Regions from separate parts of the Shewanella sp. WXL01 genome, predicted to be linked through region 1. Evidence: predicted binding sites of a transcription regulator. Region 1 holds the regulator's gene; the other holds the start of a gene.
The links. The regulator NrdR, encoded in region 1, represses ribonucleotide reductase genes. The targets are predictions, from matches to a motif close to AAACACNANATNTNGTGTTT.
Positions count from the first base shown of each region.

Region 2: the regulator NrdR is predicted to act here: its motif matches at 2,831-2,850, upstream of nrdA (class 1a ribonucleoside-diphosphate reductase subunit alpha).

Region 1 is NZ_JAAIKQ010000001.1:933,677-942,164, forward strand. It holds gene G3R49_RS04020 (NYN domain-containing protein) at 1-13, opposite strand, end outside; gene G3R49_RS04025 (hypothetical protein) at 162-1,346, opposite strand; gene ettA (energy-dependent translational throttle protein EttA) at 1,720-3,387, opposite strand; gene glyA (serine hydroxymethyltransferase) at 3,625-4,878, shown strand; gene nrdR (transcriptional regulator NrdR) at 5,053-5,502, shown strand; gene ribD (bifunctional diaminohydroxyphosphoribosylaminopyrimidine deaminase/5-amino-6-(5-phosphoribosylamino)uracil reductase RibD) at 5,551-6,705, shown strand; gene G3R49_RS04050 (riboflavin synthase) at 6,745-7,407, shown strand; gene ribBA (bifunctional 3,4-dihydroxy-2-butanone-4-phosphate synthase/GTP cyclohydrolase II) at 7,565-8,488, shown strand, end outside.
Region 2 is NZ_JAAIKQ010000002.1:883,918-892,405, reverse strand. It holds gene gyrA (DNA gyrase subunit A) at 1-470, opposite strand, end outside; gene ubiG (bifunctional 2-polyprenyl-6-hydroxyphenol methylase/3-demethylubiquinol 3-O-methyltransferase UbiG) at 863-1,597, shown strand; gene G3R49_RS08885 (HAD family hydrolase) at 1,712-2,380, shown strand; gene nrdA (class 1a ribonucleoside-diphosphate reductase subunit alpha) at 3,067-5,355, shown strand; gene nrdB (class Ia ribonucleoside-diphosphate reductase subunit beta) at 5,410-6,540, shown strand; gene yfaE (class I ribonucleotide reductase maintenance protein YfaE) at 6,515-6,871, shown strand; gene G3R49_RS08865 (LysR family transcriptional regulator) at 6,914-7,801, opposite strand; gene G3R49_RS08860 (MATE family efflux transporter) at 8,038-8,488, shown strand, end outside.

The DNA of each region.
Region 1 (8,488 bases):
TCTGTTTCAAGATCTCGTCCTTAACAATATTGGTTTGCTAGAATTTAGCTACTGTCTTGCTACTATCTCGCGATTTTGGCATGAGTATGGCGATTTCAATAAAAAAGCCAGCGTGAGTATTGCTGGCTTTGATAAGTCATTGAATTGAGCTGAACGAGTAACTACTTTTCTGTAGGCTCGTTAGTGAATTCAATCACCTGTTTTTTGGTCGACGGTTTCACACCCATAAAATACTCATAACCTTTTTCGGTAGTGACTTTTTTTGCGTCACCTTTTGGCATGCTGGTGTTGTCTGAAAATAGGGTGTACTTGGCTTTAGGTTTTGCTTTTTCTGCTTGTTTAGGCTGTTCAGGCAGACGTTCGACACTGTTTGCAACTTGTGGCTTGTCGAAGTTGTAGTTAAATACGCCATTACCTTCGATGTCCTCAACGCTCGACTTATCTTCCGATTGATAAGAAGCCAAAATACCATGTTTGCCTAGCGGAATTTCGTGGAACAGTTTTTTACCGGTTCCCACTTTGTTGCCATTGATGTACCAGTCGGCATCAACGTTACTTACTAGGGTGATCATGGCAGACTTTAACCCAAGCTCTTCATTGATGATGGAATCGATTTTCTTGTTGTATGATGGCTTGAACTTCATCGCTACTTTGTAGTTAAGCTCGCCATGCATGTTCATGTTGGCATCAAGCACTTCATAATCAAGCAATACTGATTTGTCGGTAAGAAAAGGTGACTCGTTGCGGGTATTGCTAAGAATGTAGCTTTTAGACTCTTTTAAACAGTCTGCAATAGATTGGAACTTACTACATTCAGTTGAGCCATTGATATTAACAGGTAGCTCACTGCTTGATTTAGATAAATCCGCTACTAAACGGTCAGTAATGTCTTTTTTTAGCTTGAACAGCTTTTGACTTTTCTCTGAGCGCTTTGCATTAATTGATTTGTATTCTGCTTGAATATCTTCACGCTCACCTTCCAGCGCTTGGGTGTCTAGTCGGGTTCGAGTTTCTAGTGAGTCGATGCCGTTAACTGTATCTTCAATTTGACGGTAAAAGGCTGGCATGTTGGCTTTGGCAAGAATTTTGTCTTGAAGTTGACCTACAAGTTCTTCATAGCGTGCTTTTTCAGACTCTATCTTCTTTTTTAACTCTTCAATATCGTTGGCTTTTTTGTTGTGTCGAGAGAACTTGTCGTTAACAGAGATCAGCTGAGGGTCAATATTATATTGACGCTCAATATCTTTTAGGGTGTTTTTTTCTGAACTTGTTATGACTTCCAGTGCAGCATATGAGTTACTTGCATATAAGCATACTAGGGCAAGGGCAATTGAACCGTATCTCACTGATTTCTCCATTATTCTTCTTTATAGACTAGAACCATTAGCACTCAAAAACGCCATGAAAAATTCGGCTAAGGGCGAAATAATCCATTATGAATTAATCATACTTAACTTGTTTTCGCTTTACAAACAGATTGTCATCGACTACCGCGTTTGGGTGACCGATTATTGATAAAGATCGAGTTATTAACTAACGATTGAGCTATAAAATAGAACGCTTGATTGGCGAGCAACGTTTTTTAGCTTTCTGTTGTTTGTATTTGCTATGTTCGCTTGTTGTTTATGTATTTTTTATGTGCTTTGGGAAACTTTTACAAAGCAAAACAGAGGTCATTTGACCTCTGCTTTTGTGTGGCATAGCTATTTTGCTACCGCCTTATTTGCTCATGCGCTTGTACTTCAAGCGATGCGGCTCAACTACATCTGCTCCATAAGTGTTCTTTAACCAGGTTGAGTACTCGGTGTAGTTACCTTCGTAGAAGTTAACCTGACCTTCGTCACGGTAGTCAAGAATATGGGTCGCAATACGGTCAAGGAACCAACGGTCATGCGAGATAACCATGGCGCAGCCTGGGAACTCAAGCAGCGCTTCTTCAAGTGCACGTAGTGTTTCTACGTCTAAATCGTTGGTTGGTTCATCGAGTAGCAATACGTTACCGCCAGCTTGTAGCAGTTTTGCTAGGTGAACGCGGTTACGCTCACCACCAGATAAGGTGCCAATGATTTTTTGCTGATCGCCGCCGCGGAAGTTAAAACGACCAACGTAAGCACGGCTTGGGATCTCTGTGTTGTTGATGCGCATAATATCCTGCCCATCAGAAATCTCTTGCCACACTGTTTTACTGTCGTCCATTGAGTCACGGAACTGCTCAACCGAAGCGATTTTAACTGACTCCCCCACTTCAATAGAGCCACTATCTGGTTGCTCGTCACCTGAAATCATTCTAAACAAGGTTGATTTCCCCGCACCGTTAGCACCGATAATACCGACGATAGCACCTTTAGGTACGGTGAATGACAAGTCATCAATTAAGATGCGGTCGCCGTATGATTTAGTGAGGTTGTTAACTTCAATAACCTTATCACCTAGGCGCGGCCCTGGCGGAATGAATAGCTCGTTAGTCTCATTACGTTTTTGGTAGTCGTTAGTATTAAGCTCTTCAAATCGAGCCATACGCGCCTTACCTTTTGATTGACGACCTTTGCTACCTTGGCGTACCCACTCCAGTTCTTTGGCGATGGTTTTTTGCTTAGCGCTTTCGGTCGCCGCTTCTTGCTTAAGACGGTTATCTTTTTGCTCAAGCCAAGAAGAGTAGTTACCTTCCCATGGAATACCTTCACCACGGTCAAGCTCTAAAATCCAACCTGCCGCGTTATCAAGGAAGTATCTATCGTGGGTAATTGCCACAACAGTACCTGTGTACGCTTGTAAGAAGTGCTCTAACCAAGCGACAGACTCTGCATCCAAGTGGTTGGTCGGTTCATCAAGTAGTAGCATTTCTGGTTTTTCTAGTAGTAGACGACAAAGCGCTACGCGGCGGCGCTCACCACCTGAAAGTACCGCAATTTTCTCATCCCAATCTGGCAGACGTAGCGCATCAGCAGCGCGGTCTAACACCGCATCAAGGTTGTGTGCATCGGTTGCCTGAATAATGGCTTCGAGTTCGCCTTGCTCGCGAGCTAGCTCGTCAAAGTCTGCATCTGGCTCTGCGTATAAAGCGTAAACTTCATCTAAACGAGTTAGGGCGTTTTTGGCTTCAGCTACCGCTTCTTCAATGGCTTCACGCACGGTTTGTGATTCATCAAGCTTTGGCTCTTGCGGTAGGTAACCGATTTTTAGGCCAGGCATTGGGCGCGCTTCACCCTCAATTTCGGTATCTAAACCCGCCATGATTTTTAGAAGGGTTGATTTACCTGAGCCGTTTAGACCAAGAACACCAATTTTTGCTCCAGGGAAAAAGCTTAACGAAATATCTTTAAGAATTTGCTTTTTCGGAGGGACGATTTTGCCCACTCGCAGCATGCTATATACGAATTGCGCCATGAGGTTGTTATATCCTTTTTATCTAGATTGGCTAAGTTTACGCGATAAGTTCAACAACTCAATAATAAATCCCTTGGAAAGCGATGCGCTTATCGCTGTGGTTTCAATAGGCAATCAAGCATGAATCGTTTTGAATTTAAAACACAGTGAATTTCATGTTATTTGGGGTGTGATTCAGCTCACTTGCAGAGTAGAATACCGCGCAACCCTATATATAAGAACTTGCTTGGAGTTAACATGCTTAAAAAAGCGATGAACATTGCCGATTATGATCCTCAGTTATTTAAAGCGATCGAAGACGAAACGCTTCGTCAAGAAGAGCACATCGAGCTAATTGCTTCTGAAAACTACACCAGTCCACGCGTAATGGAAGCGCAAGGTTCTCAGCTTACCAACAAATATGCAGAAGGTTACCCAGGCAAGCGTTACTACGGTGGTTGTGAGTATGTTGATACCGTTGAAACTCTAGCTATTGACCGTGTGAAAGAGCTATTTGGTGCAACTTACGCCAATGTTCAGCCGCATTCTGGTTCACAAGCTAATAGTGCGGTATTTATGGCGCTGCTTCAGCCAGGTGACACAGTTCTAGGTATGAATCTAGCTCACGGTGGTCACTTAACTCACGGCTCACCAGTAAACTTCTCTGGTAAGCTTTACAACATCATCCCTTACGGTATCGACGAGTCAGGCAAAATCGACTACGACGAAATGGAAAAGCTAGCTTTAGAGCACAAGCCTAAGATGATGATTGGTGGTTTCTCTGCATACTCAGGTATTGTTGACTGGGCGAGAATGCGTGAAATCGCTGATAAAATTGGTGCTTACCTATTCGTTGATATGGCGCACGTTGCTGGTTTAATTGCAGCTGGTGTATACCCAACGCCAATCCCACACGCGCACGTTGTGACGTCAACTACCCATAAAACGCTAGCTGGCCCACGCGGTGGTATCATTCTTTCTGCAGCAGACGATGAAGACTTATATAAGAAGCTAAACTCTGCAGTATTCCCAGGTGGCCAAGGTGGCCCACTAATGCATGTTATCGCAGGTAAAGCGGTTGCATTTAAAGAAGCGTTAGAGCCTGAGTTCAAAGTTTACCAACAGCAAGTGGTGAACAATGCTAAAGCTATGGTTGAAGTGTTCCTTGAGCGCGGTTACAAAATCGTTTCTGGTGGTACTGACAATCACCTAATGCTAGTTGACCTAATTGGTCGTGAGCTAACAGGTAAAGAAGCTGATGCAGCGCTTGGTAGCGCCAACATCACAGTAAACAAAAACTCAGTGCCAAATGATCCACGCTCACCGTTTGTGACTTCTGGTATCCGTATTGGGTCGCCAGCAATCACTCGCCGTGGCTTTAAAGAAGCTGAGTGTAAGCAGCTAACAACGTGGATCTGTGACATTCTTGATGATGCACAAAACCAAGATGTGATTGACCGTGTTAAAGCACAAGTGCTTGAGCTATGTGCTAAGTTCCCGGTTTACGCTTAATCAGCGCAATCATGCGTAGGGCGCTTGTGCTTTAGGTGCTTATGCTTTAGGTGCTTTTGCATAACGAGATAGAGGCGCAGTTTTTAGCCTTTCACCTTAACCTACTGCTGTAAATAAGATAAACTTCAATGGCCGCTAATGTTAGCGGCCATTTTGTTTTTCTGCGGAGGCACAATGCATTGCCCATTTTGTAGCGCGACAGATACTAAAGTTATTGATTCCAGATTAGTTGCAGACGGCCATCAGGTTAGACGCCGCCGTGAGTGTATGGAGTGTCACGAGCGATTCACCACTTTTGAAGGGGCGGAGCTGGTGATGCCACGAGTGATTAAGCAAGACGGCACTCGTCAGCCATTTGATGAAGAGAAGCTCCGCGGCGGTATGCTGCGCGCGGTTGAGAAGCGTCCAGTGTCAATGGATCAAATTGAGCAGTCACTGAGTAAAATCAAATCTATGTTACGTGCTACAGGCGAGCGGGAAGTCAACTCAGAGATGATAGGTAATCTAATGATGGATCAGCTGATGTCATTGGATAAAGTTGCCTATATTCGTTTTGCTTCTGTTTACCGCGCATTTGAAGATGTTTCCCAGTTTGGTGAGGCCATCGCTAAGCTACAAAAGTAGTGCCGGCACAAGAATAATCTCTTCTTAATATAGTTACTAGGACGTTCAATGCCCACTTGGTCGACATTCGACATGCAAATGATGACCCGTGCTATGCAGCTTGCTGAGCGCGGTCGCTATACCACTCGCCCAAACCCTTGTGTTGGCTGTGTGATAACTAAAGGCAACACTATTATTGCCGAGGATTATCACAAGGTGGCAGGGCAAGGCCACGCCGAAGCGAATGCGCTCAACACTCTTAAACAACAGCAAGTTAGCGCGCAGGGCGCGACGGCGTATGTCACCCTTGAACCTTGTAGCCATTATGGGCGCACGCCGCCATGCGCCGAGGCCTTAATTAATGCAAAAGTCGCCAGAGTGGTTGTTGCAGTATTAGATCCCAATCCACAAGTTGCAGGTCGCGGCATCAATATGCTTGAACAAGCGGGCATTCGAGTTGATGTGGGCTTGTTTGAAGCACAGGCTTATGCAATAAACCGCAGCTTTATGAAGCGCATGAAAACGAGCTTGCCTTGGGTGACAGTTAAGGTTGCCACCAGTTTAGATGGCAAAACTGCATTGAGTAATGGTGTGTCTAAATGGATCACTGGCCCAAAAGCTCGGCAAGATGTGCAGCGCCTGCGTGCTCAGCACTGCGCGCTTATAACAGGCGTCAACACTGTCACTATGGATGATCCAAGTCTCAATGTGCGTTATGACGAGTTAGGTAGCCTTAAAAATTCCCTTCATGAAACACAGATTCACCAACCGCTTAGGGTTGTGCTAGACACCCACGCGAGCTTAACGGCAGAATATCGGTTGTTTGCAATCGACTCCCCCATCTTGCTGGTGACTACAAAACCTTACCCTGAATTAGTAAAAAGCCAACTTCCATCACATGTCTCTGTTTTCAAGGCGGATTTAGATGATAAAGGTCGCATTAACTTGCAACAAGTTTTAGTACATTTGGGCGAATCTTGTAACTCGGTGTTTGTTGAGGCTGGCGCCACGTTGAGCGGCAGTTTTGTGGCGCAAAAATTAGTGGACGAGTTGGTGATATATCAGGCGCCGAAAATCCTCGGAAGCCAGGGCAGAAATATGCTTAACTTACCTGACTATTTACAAATGGATCAGCTTCCTGTTGGAGAAGTTGTTGAGCAAACAAGGGTAGGGCAAGACACCAAGATAGTGCTGCGCATGACTGGCAACGAGCAAACTAATTAGAAACTGAGTTTATAGAATAATTTTTCAAAGCGAGAGCATATGTTTACAGGGATAATTGAAGCCCTTGGTACCTTAACTAAGATTGAGCGCCAAAGTAATGATATCCGTTTGACGGTTGATAGCGGTAAGTTAGATCTTGGCGATGTAAAGCTAGGTGACAGTATTGCTACTAATGGTGTGTGTTTAACCGTAGTTGAGTGCTTAGCAAATGGTTATGTGGCAGACGTGTCTGCTGAAACGGTGGCGCTTACGGGTTTTGCAAACTATCAAGTTGGTCAAAAGGTCAATCTTGAAAAAGCAGTCACGGCTAATACGCGTCTTGGTGGTCATATGGTAAGTGGTCATGTGGACGGCATTGCCAAAGTGGTTAAGCGCGAAATGCGTGGTCAAGCAATTGAGTTTTGGCTTGATGCGCCAAAAGAGTTAGCGCGTTATATAGCCCATAAAGGCTCAATTACTATTGATGGTGTGAGCTTAACGGTGAATGAAGTTGATGGCAGTAAATTCCGCCTCACTATCGTGCCGCACACCGCAGCCGAAACCACGTTAACTAGCATGAAAGCTGGGGATAGCGTCAACATAGAGGTGGATTTAATTGCCCGCTATCTTGAAAGGTTGATGGACCCGAGTGCAGCCAAAGATGCAGGCGAACACTCAGGTGTAACCATGGAGCTGCTGGCAAAGTCAGGTTTTATGCGCTAGCTCAAGCGCCGCTTAGCAAGAGAAAAGCCGAAGTTTGCGGCAAAGATACAGAATAAATCAAACGCCTGAGCCTGATGCCAATTGGTATTAAAATGGTTCGGGTGACAATAATAGAGACAACAACTCTAAAACGAGCGACTAGCAAAAAGGTTTTTATATGGCGTTACACAGCATAGAAGAAATCATCGAAGATATTCGTCAGGGTAAGATGGTTATCTTGATGGATGATGAAGATAGGGAGAATGAAGGCGACCTCATTATGGCGTCTGAATGTGTTACTCCTGCAGCAATCAACTTTATGGCGACTTATGGCCGAGGGTTGATTTGCCAGACCATGACCAAAGAGCGTTGTCAGCAGCTAAATCTGCCGTTAATGGTAACCAATAATAACGCACAGTTTTCAACTAACTTCACGGTATCAATTGAAGCCGCTGAAGGCGTGACGACTGGTATTTCTGCCCATGACCGCGCAGTGACTGTGCAAGCGGCGGTAGCTAAAGATGCCAAAGCTGCCGATCTTGTTCAGCCAGGGCACATCTTCCCGTTAATGGCGCAAGATGGCGGCGTGTTAACCCGTGCAGGCCATACTGAAGCCGGTTGCGACCTAGCGCGTTTAGCTGGTTTTGAACCTTCAGGCGTGATTGTCGAAATTCTTAATGAAGACGGCACTATGGCGCGCATGCCAGACCTTGAAGTGTTCAGCGAAAAGCACGGTATTAAAATGGGCACCATTGCCGATTTAATCGAGTACCGTAACAACAAAGAAACCACTGTGGTGCGTGAAGCCCAGTGTAAGCTACCAACACGCTTTGGTGATTTTGACCTAGTGACCTTCCGCGACACTATCGACAACCAGCTGCATTATGCGCTACTCAAAGGCGATGTGACTGAAAACTGCCTAGTGCGCGTGCATCTACAAAACACCTTTAATGACCTATTGCATTCTGAGCGTGATCAGCAGCGTAGCTGGCCACTAGAGAAAGCCATGGAGCGCATTGCAACTGAAGGTGGTGTGATGGTATTGCTGGGCAATCAAGAGCATAGCAGTGACATCCTTGCCAAAGTCAAAGCGTTTGAAGCG
Region 2 (8,488 bases), on a different contig from region 1:
GCTGGAATTTGCTCTGTACCGTCATAGTTAGGTACATAGTCAACAGTTTCTTTATCTAAGTCTGCAAGTAAAGAGTGCGCTAACTTCTCCATACGGATTTCGGTGTAACGCATTGCCGCTGCAGAGTCACCGTCTACCGAACCAAAGTTACCTTGACCGTCAACCAATGTGTAACGTAGCGAAAATGGCTGCGCCATACGTACAATTGTGTCATATACAGCAGAGTCACCATGTGGGTGATATTTACCGATTACGTCACCGACGACACGAGCGGATTTTTTATATGGTTTGTTCCAATCGTTTTTAAGTTCGTTCATCGCAAATAACACGCGACGATGAACCGGCTTTAAACCGTCACGAACATCAGGAAGCGCACGACCAACGATTACACTCATGGCGTAATCTAGGTACGAGTTCTTCAGCTCGTCTTCAATGTTAATTGGCGAAATTGATGATGCCAGATCAGTCATAAACTGCTCGTTCCCCTGAAAATTAGCTTACTGCAAAACTTCCATATTACAGTTTGGCTTTTAAACGTGATTTGGCATTCTAACACAGAATAATATTGGTGCTAGGGCTAAGGAGCGTCATTTGATTTTTTGTAGTAAATTTCTCGTAACAGCTTGTTATTCAGGCAGGTATTTACGTCTGAATGCTTAAAAAAACGCCATCGTTTTCTGGGCATTTTAATAAAAGCTATGAGGTGCTCAATTGCTAACCTCGATAACATTAAACGTTGGCTCATATATTGGGCAAAAACTGACCGATTATCACCTTGGCGGTGAAATTGTGATTAATAAGCTATTCACGCTGAAAATCTTGTCGCTATAATGGCGAGCATTATAAAAAGCAAGGTAGCGTTATGACACACTCTCCGTCTGAACAATCATCTCCATCGCTAAATGTCGATCCACAAGAAATTGCTAAATTTGAAGCTATGGCAGAAAGTTGGTGGGATCCAAATGGCGACTTTAAGCCTCTGCATCAACTCAACCCACTGCGCCTTAACTATATCGATCGCACCAGTAAGGGCATCTTTGGTAAACAAGTATTAGATGTTGGTTGTGGCGGCGGAATTCTAGCCGAGAGCATGGCACGCATTGGTGCAAATGTTACCGGCTTAGATATGGGTGAAGAGCCGTTAGAGGTAGCTAAGCTACATGCTCTTGAAGCAGGTGTGAACGTAAATTACCTTAAAAACACGGCTGAAGCGCACCGTGATGAGCATAAAGAATATTATGATGTGGTGACGTGTATGGAAATGCTAGAACACGTACCAGACCCGCAGTCTGTCATCCAAGCATGCTGCGACATGGTTAAACCGGGTGGTTATGTGTTTTTCTCAACCATTAATCGCAATCTCATGTCGTATATTCAAACCATTGTCGGCGCTGAGTACATTTTAAAGATGTTACCTGTTGGCACTCATGAGCACGCAAAGTTTATCAAGCCTTCAGAGCTTATTGCTTTGGTTGATAACACCGACCTTATCTGCCGCGATGCGTTAGGAATTACCTATAACCCACTTTCTGGCGTCTTTAAGTACACACCTAGTGTCGATGTTAACTATATGATTGCGACGCAAAAGGTTGACTAACCTTCTACATAAATTCGCTATACATCAAATATAGTACTCGTACTGTATAACTTAACAATCGCACATCAATAATACATTAATGTGCGATTTGTTTTGGGCGCTAAGGAATTAATAATGCAAACAAACAGCAACAATGAAATACAAGGTGTACTTTTTGACCTCGATGGCACGTTGGCCGATACTGCCCCAGATCTTGTTGCTGCGCTCAACGATGTATTACTCGAAAACCAACTGCCGACAAAACCTCTTGAACAGTTAAGGTTCGCTGCATCACATGGCAGTTTGTTCCTAGTAAAAACGGCGCTGCCTGACGCTGATGAAACCTTGCAGCATACGCTTCAACAACAAATGCTTACTCGCTATCACCAAATCAATGGCTCACACGCTAAGTTATTTGCGGGTATGGATGAATTACTCGATAGTTTAGATGCTAAGCAAATTCCCTATGGCATTGTGACCAACAAACATGCCCGTTTCACCCGCCCTCTAATGGCAGCACTAGGTTTAACTCAACGCTGTCAGACAATCATTAGCGGGGACACTACCAAGTTCCCTAAGCCTAACTGTGCACCTATGCTACTTGCCGCGCAGCAATTGGGTATCGACCCTGAACACATCTTGTATATAGGCGATGCAGAGCGCGACCTAGCGGCCGCTCAAAACGCTAACATGATTGGCGGCGTTGCCTTATGGGGTTATTTGAATGAAACAGATACACCTGATGAATGGCCTGCGCGATATCGCTTCGGATCAGCACAGGACTACCTGGCGCTATTCAAGTAGCCTTATTAAGGTAAATAGTGCAGCGCTAGTTTTGCATTGCTATCGCAGCTCTTCTGCTCAACCTTAGGTAATTTCAAAGTCGTCAATTTGACCAAGCTCTAATGTTAGTCTGTTACTTTTCAGTGGACTCATTGTCTAACAGATGTGTTTTTGTTTGGGCAACGTATAGTTCCCAGGTTGCTAGATAGATTTAAAGCGACATCAAGTTTGAGAAAGACTGCTTAAAATTTTGCCGATCACATTTGTGAATGGTGTTTATTTTAGCGATCAATCCGTTCTAATTTTAATGTTAAAAATCTGTTGCATTCGCAGAATATGCCTGTAGCTCTGCCCTTTAGCAAACCTGCATAATTAAGCGAATAAACATCCTCAACTTATCCACAGGATGTTATCGAAATTGCAGCTTGCAAATCCGCTAAAACCTCACTATCTTGTATCATTAATTTCTAACAGCACTATATCTTGTGTGTTGCTGTTGATGAAATACACTACACTTAGGGTTAGGTTAACCATAAAAATCCCAATATATATGGGGTGCGCTTAAAGTTTAACCGCTTGTTAATCCAGAGCGTGAATATTAAGGCGACAATAATAGTGAACTGGACTCAACTATTTCTGATCGCGTATTTGATCAACACAAAACTGCACCAGCAGATATTGATAATAAAAACCAAGGCAAATCCTTAATGAATAGCAACATGATGGTCACTAAACGTAGTGGCGAACGCGAAACTATTGATCTAGATAAAATCCACCGAGTGATCACTTGGGCGGCAAAAGGACTCAACAACGTCTCAGTATCAGAAGTGGAGTTACGTTCTCACTTACAATTCTTCGACGGCATTCCTACCGAAGCTATCCACGAAACCATTATTAAAGCCGCTGCAGACTTAATTTCTCCGGAATCACCTGATTACCAATTCCTTGCCGCTCGCTTAGCTATTTTCCATCTACGTAAAAAAGCATTCGGTCAGTTTGAGCCACCGAAGTTGTATGACCATGTGACTCAATTAGTTGAGATGGGAAAATACGATCAACATATTCTTGCCGATTACACCCGTGAAGAAATAGATACTTTAGATAGCTACATTGACCACTGGCGCGATATGAACTTCTCATACGCTGCGGTTAAACAACTTGAAGGTAAGTACCTGGTTCAAAACCGCGTGACCCAAGAAGTTTATGAAAGTGCTCAGTTCCTATACATGCTGGTGGCAGCTTGCCTGTTTGCAAAATACCCAGCTGAAACGCGCCTTAAGTATGTAAAAGATTTTTACGATGCCACATCGACATTTAAGATCTCACTGCCTACGCCAATTATGGCTGGTGTGCGCACCCCTACTCGCCAATTTAGCTCATGTGTACTCATTGAATGTGATGACAGCCTGGATTCAATTAATGCAACAGCGTCATCAATCGTTAAGTATGTGAGTCAACGCGCTGGTATTGGTATTAACGCAGGTCGCATTCGTGCGCTTGGTAGCCCTATTCGTGGCGGCGAAGCATTCCATACAGGTTGCCTACCGTTTTATAAGTACTTCCAAACCGCAGTTAAGTCCTGCTCGCAAGGCGGCGTGCGCGGTGGTGCAGCAACGCTGTTCTACCCAATTTGGCACTTAGAAGTTGAGTCGTTACTTGTTCTTAAAAACAACCGTGGCGTTGATGATAACCGCGTGCGTCACCTTGACTATGGTGTACAATTAAACAAGTTAATGTACCAGCGCTTAATCCAAGGTAAAGACATTAGCTTGTTCAGCCCATCAGACGTACCTGGCCTTTATGATGCATTCTTTGCCGATCAAGCTAAGTTTGAAGAGCTTTACGTAAAATACGAAGCAGATGAGAGCATTCGTCGTAAGGTGCTAAAAGCAGTCGATTTGTTCTCACTTATGATGCAAGAGCGTGCCTCTACAGGTCGTATCTACGTACAAAACGTTGACCACTGCAATACTCATAGCCCGTTTGACCCACAAGTTGCGCCAATTAAGCAATCGAACTTGTGTTTAGAAATTGCGCTGCCAACTAAGCCACTTAACAACATCGACGATCCAAATGGTGAAATTGCCCTTTGTACGTTATCTGCACTTAACCTAGGTGCAATTGAAAACTTAGATGAAATTGAAGTGCTAGCCGACCTTGCTGTGCGCGCGTTAGACAACCTACTTGATTACCAAGACTACCCGATTAAATCGGCGCACCTTGGTTCAATGAATCGCCGCACCTTGGGTATAGGTGTTATTAACTTTGCAAACTATCTTGCTAAAAACGGTAAGCGTTACTCAGACGGCTCAGCCAATAACCTGACCCATAAAACGTTCGAGGCAATTCAGTTCTACTTATTAAAAGCGTCAATGAATCTGGCTAAAGAACAAGGTGCTTGTCCGCTATTTAACGAGACCACTTACGCTAAAGGTATTCTGCCTATCGATACCTACAAGCGCGCGCTTGATGAAATTTGTGATGAGCCATTGCATCTTGACTGGGAAACGCTGCGTAGTGACATTCAAACTCATGGCCTACGTAATTCAACCTTGTCTGCACTTATGCCATCAGAGACTTCATCGCAAATATCAAACGCCACTAACGGTATTGAGCCACCACGCGGCTTAATTAGTGTTAAAGCGAGTAAAGACGGTCAGTTGAAACAAGTTGTGCCTGACTTTGAAACCTTAAAGCATGATTACGAACTACTTTGGAACATGCCAAGCAATGAAGGTTACTTACAACTTGTTGGTTTAATGCAGAAGTTCGTTGACCAGGCAATTTCAGCTAACACTAACTATGACCCTGCGCGTTTTGATGATCAAAAAGTACCAATGAAAGTGCTGCTAAAAGATTTGTTAACTGCGTACAAGTTAGGTGTGAAAACCCTTTACTATCACAACACTCGTGACGGCGCGTCTGATCAACATGATGACATTACCTCTGTTGAGAAAGAAGACAACGATTGTGCCGGCGGTGCGTGCAAGATTTAATAATAATTAATATGAAATCGCGGGGGCTGCCCCGCTTTTTTAGGAACGGAAATAATGGCTTACTCTACTTTTTGTCAAACACCTAATGATCCAACTAACGAGCCAATGTTCTTTGGCCAGCCAGTGAACGTTGCACGCTACGATCAGCAAAAATATGAAGTATTTGAAAAACTCATTGAAAAGCAGCTGTCTTTTTTCTGGCGTCCAGAAGAAGTAGACGTTAGCCGTGACAAAATTGACTATGGTTCATTACCTGAACATGAAAAGCACATTTTCATCTCAAACCTTAAGTACCAAACACTGCTCGACTCGATTCAAGGCCGCTCGCCAAACGTCGCGTTTTTACCTTTAGTGTCGATCCCAGAGTTAGAAACCTGGATTGAAACCTGGTCATTCTCTGAGACAATTCACTCTCGCTCCTATACGCACATCATTCGTAATATCGTCAATGACCCATCTGCTGTATTTGACGATATTGTACAGAACGAGCAAATTCTCAAGCGTGCTGGCGATATCGCGCATTTTTATGACCACTTGATTAAATTGACTCAAGTAAATGAGCTACATGGTGAAGGCACCCATGAGATCAACGGTGAAACCATTACCGTTAATTCTCGCGAGCTTAAAAAAGCCCTGTATCTTTGTATGATGTCGGTTAACGCACTAGAAGCGATTCGCTTTTATGTAAGCTTTGCATGTTCCTTCGCTTTCGCTGAGCGCAAGCTTATGGAAGGTAATGCAAAAATCATTCGATTAATTGCTCGCGACGAAGCACTTCACCTCAATGGTACTCAGCATATCTTACAGCTAATGCAAGGCGGTAAAGATGACCCTGAGATGGCTGAAATTGCCAAAGAGTGTGAGCCTGAGGCATTTAATTTGTTCTTAGAGGCTGCTGAGCAAGAAAAAGAATGGGCAAAATACCTGTTTAAAGACGGCTCTATGATTGGCCTTAACGAGCAAATCCTTTGCCAGTACGTTGAGTACATCACTAACCAACGTATGAAGTCAGTTAACCTGATCCAGCCATACGAAGACAGAACTAATCCGCTTCCATGGATGAAGAACTGGTTAGAAAGTGATGCAGTACAGGTAGCACCTCAAGAAGTGGAAGTCTCTTCTTACCTTGTTGGGCAAATTGATGCCTCGGTAGATAGCGATGAGTTTGCTGACTTTGACCTATAACAATCCATTTAAAAAAGCGCCGATTGTTAGCGTTAAAGGGCAGCCCGTACTGCTCTTTAACGACGACAAAACTACCCTGCTTGAAGCACTTGAATACAAAAAAATAAAAGTATTCTCTGAGTGTCGTAACGGGTATTGTGGCGCCTGTAAAACAAAAGTGTTAAGTGGTAGCGTGACTTACCACACGCCGCCACTTGTCGCGTTAGAAAAAGATGAATGCCTGCCTTGCTGCTGTCGCCCAGATTCAAATTTAGACTTGGCTATCGAGCAAGACATCAGTACCCACCCAGGGGTGGTTGCGCTGGCTAGTAAGATAAAAGAACCAGCATAGAGGCGAGTTAATACAATACTAGCCCTTGCGTTGATATACCTGTTAACGCCTAGTCTGCTTAAACATGGTTTCAAGCTCGGCAAATAACCACTCTAGAACTTCGCCAACTCCTTTATCTCGGCGCTTAACCACACCAACCTCAATCAATAACGACTCAGGAATATGGTAAGTGTCTAGCTCTACCAAGCCGTGCTCGATATACCAATCTGAGCGAGCAACATGCTCAGGCACAAGCGCCCAACCGATACCACGCGTCACCATACCTGTAATGTAGTAATAACTATCCAGCATCCAGTAATTAGGTGATATTGGCTTACTCGCTTTGCCTTGCAGATCGCAAATCACTAACTGCCGGTGGTTAACCAACTCCGTTAAGCTCGGGCGTTTGGATTTAGCTAACGGGTGTTTTTCAGATACGATCAAGGTTTGGTAAAACCTATCAACCGAGTAGTACTCTAACTGCTCACTTAAATCATCGGCGCTGAAAATAATACCAATGTCCGCTTTGCCTTGTTCAACCCAGGCTGAAATGTCACTGCGAGTACCGTTAATAATCGTGAGCTTTAACAGAGGATAAACTTCAGCGAGCTGCATAAACATCAGCTCAAACGGGTCAATTAATACCGCTTCATCCATGGCAATCGTCAAAGAGATCTCAACTTCTTTGGTGACTGACATGGCGCGGGCTTCTAATCGCTGACATTGAGCCAGCACTGCGATTGCTTCGGAGTAAATTTGCTTCCCGTCTTGCGTGAGCACCGGCAGTTTTGCGCTGCGATCAAACAAGGTTACACCTAGATCTAACTCAAGATTGGCGATAGCACTACTGACTCTTGATTGCGCTTTACCCAGCTTTCTGGCGGCGGCAGAAAATGAGCCTGCTTCGACCGAGCAGACAAAAGCTTGCAGTTGATCTAGTGACCAGTTCAACGGTTTCTCCTTACGACAAGTCAGGTTTTACGTATAAACCGTTTGTTAAGAGTTATCACCCGTAAATACAACGCATGTATACGCCAAACGGATAGAAGCTAACTTTGATATATACAATTTTCAGTCATAATCCACTCTCAATCAACAATAGTCAATCAACTCTTAACGTGCTTGTCGTTTCCCTAGTACGTGATAAATCGATAACGCGACAAGCTAACAATGACAACAGTAGCCCTATGACACATACAACGACCAACAGAACTGATGCGAACGCGAGTTCAGTACGCAAAACATTTTGGAAGTATGCCATTCCATCCATTGCCGCTATGGTGGTCAGCGGTCTATACCAAGTAATCGATGGCATATTCGTCGGACATTTCATCGGTGCATCAGGGCTTGCCGGTATTAATCTTGCGTGGCCAATCATTAACATGGTCGTCGGTTTTGGCATGCTAATCGGTATGGGCGGCGGCAGCTTATTGTCAATCAGCCGCGGTGAAGCCAACCAAACTAAATCAAAACAAGTCTTAGTTAACGCTCTGGTTTTATTGTTGTTGCTCTCTGGCCTAATTACCACAGTCATCGCGCTCTTCGGTACAGACTTGCTGCTGCTTCAGTCAGCAACAGATAACAGCCTTGCGATGGCGCAAAACTACATGCAGATCTTCTGTTACGGCGCCTTATTCA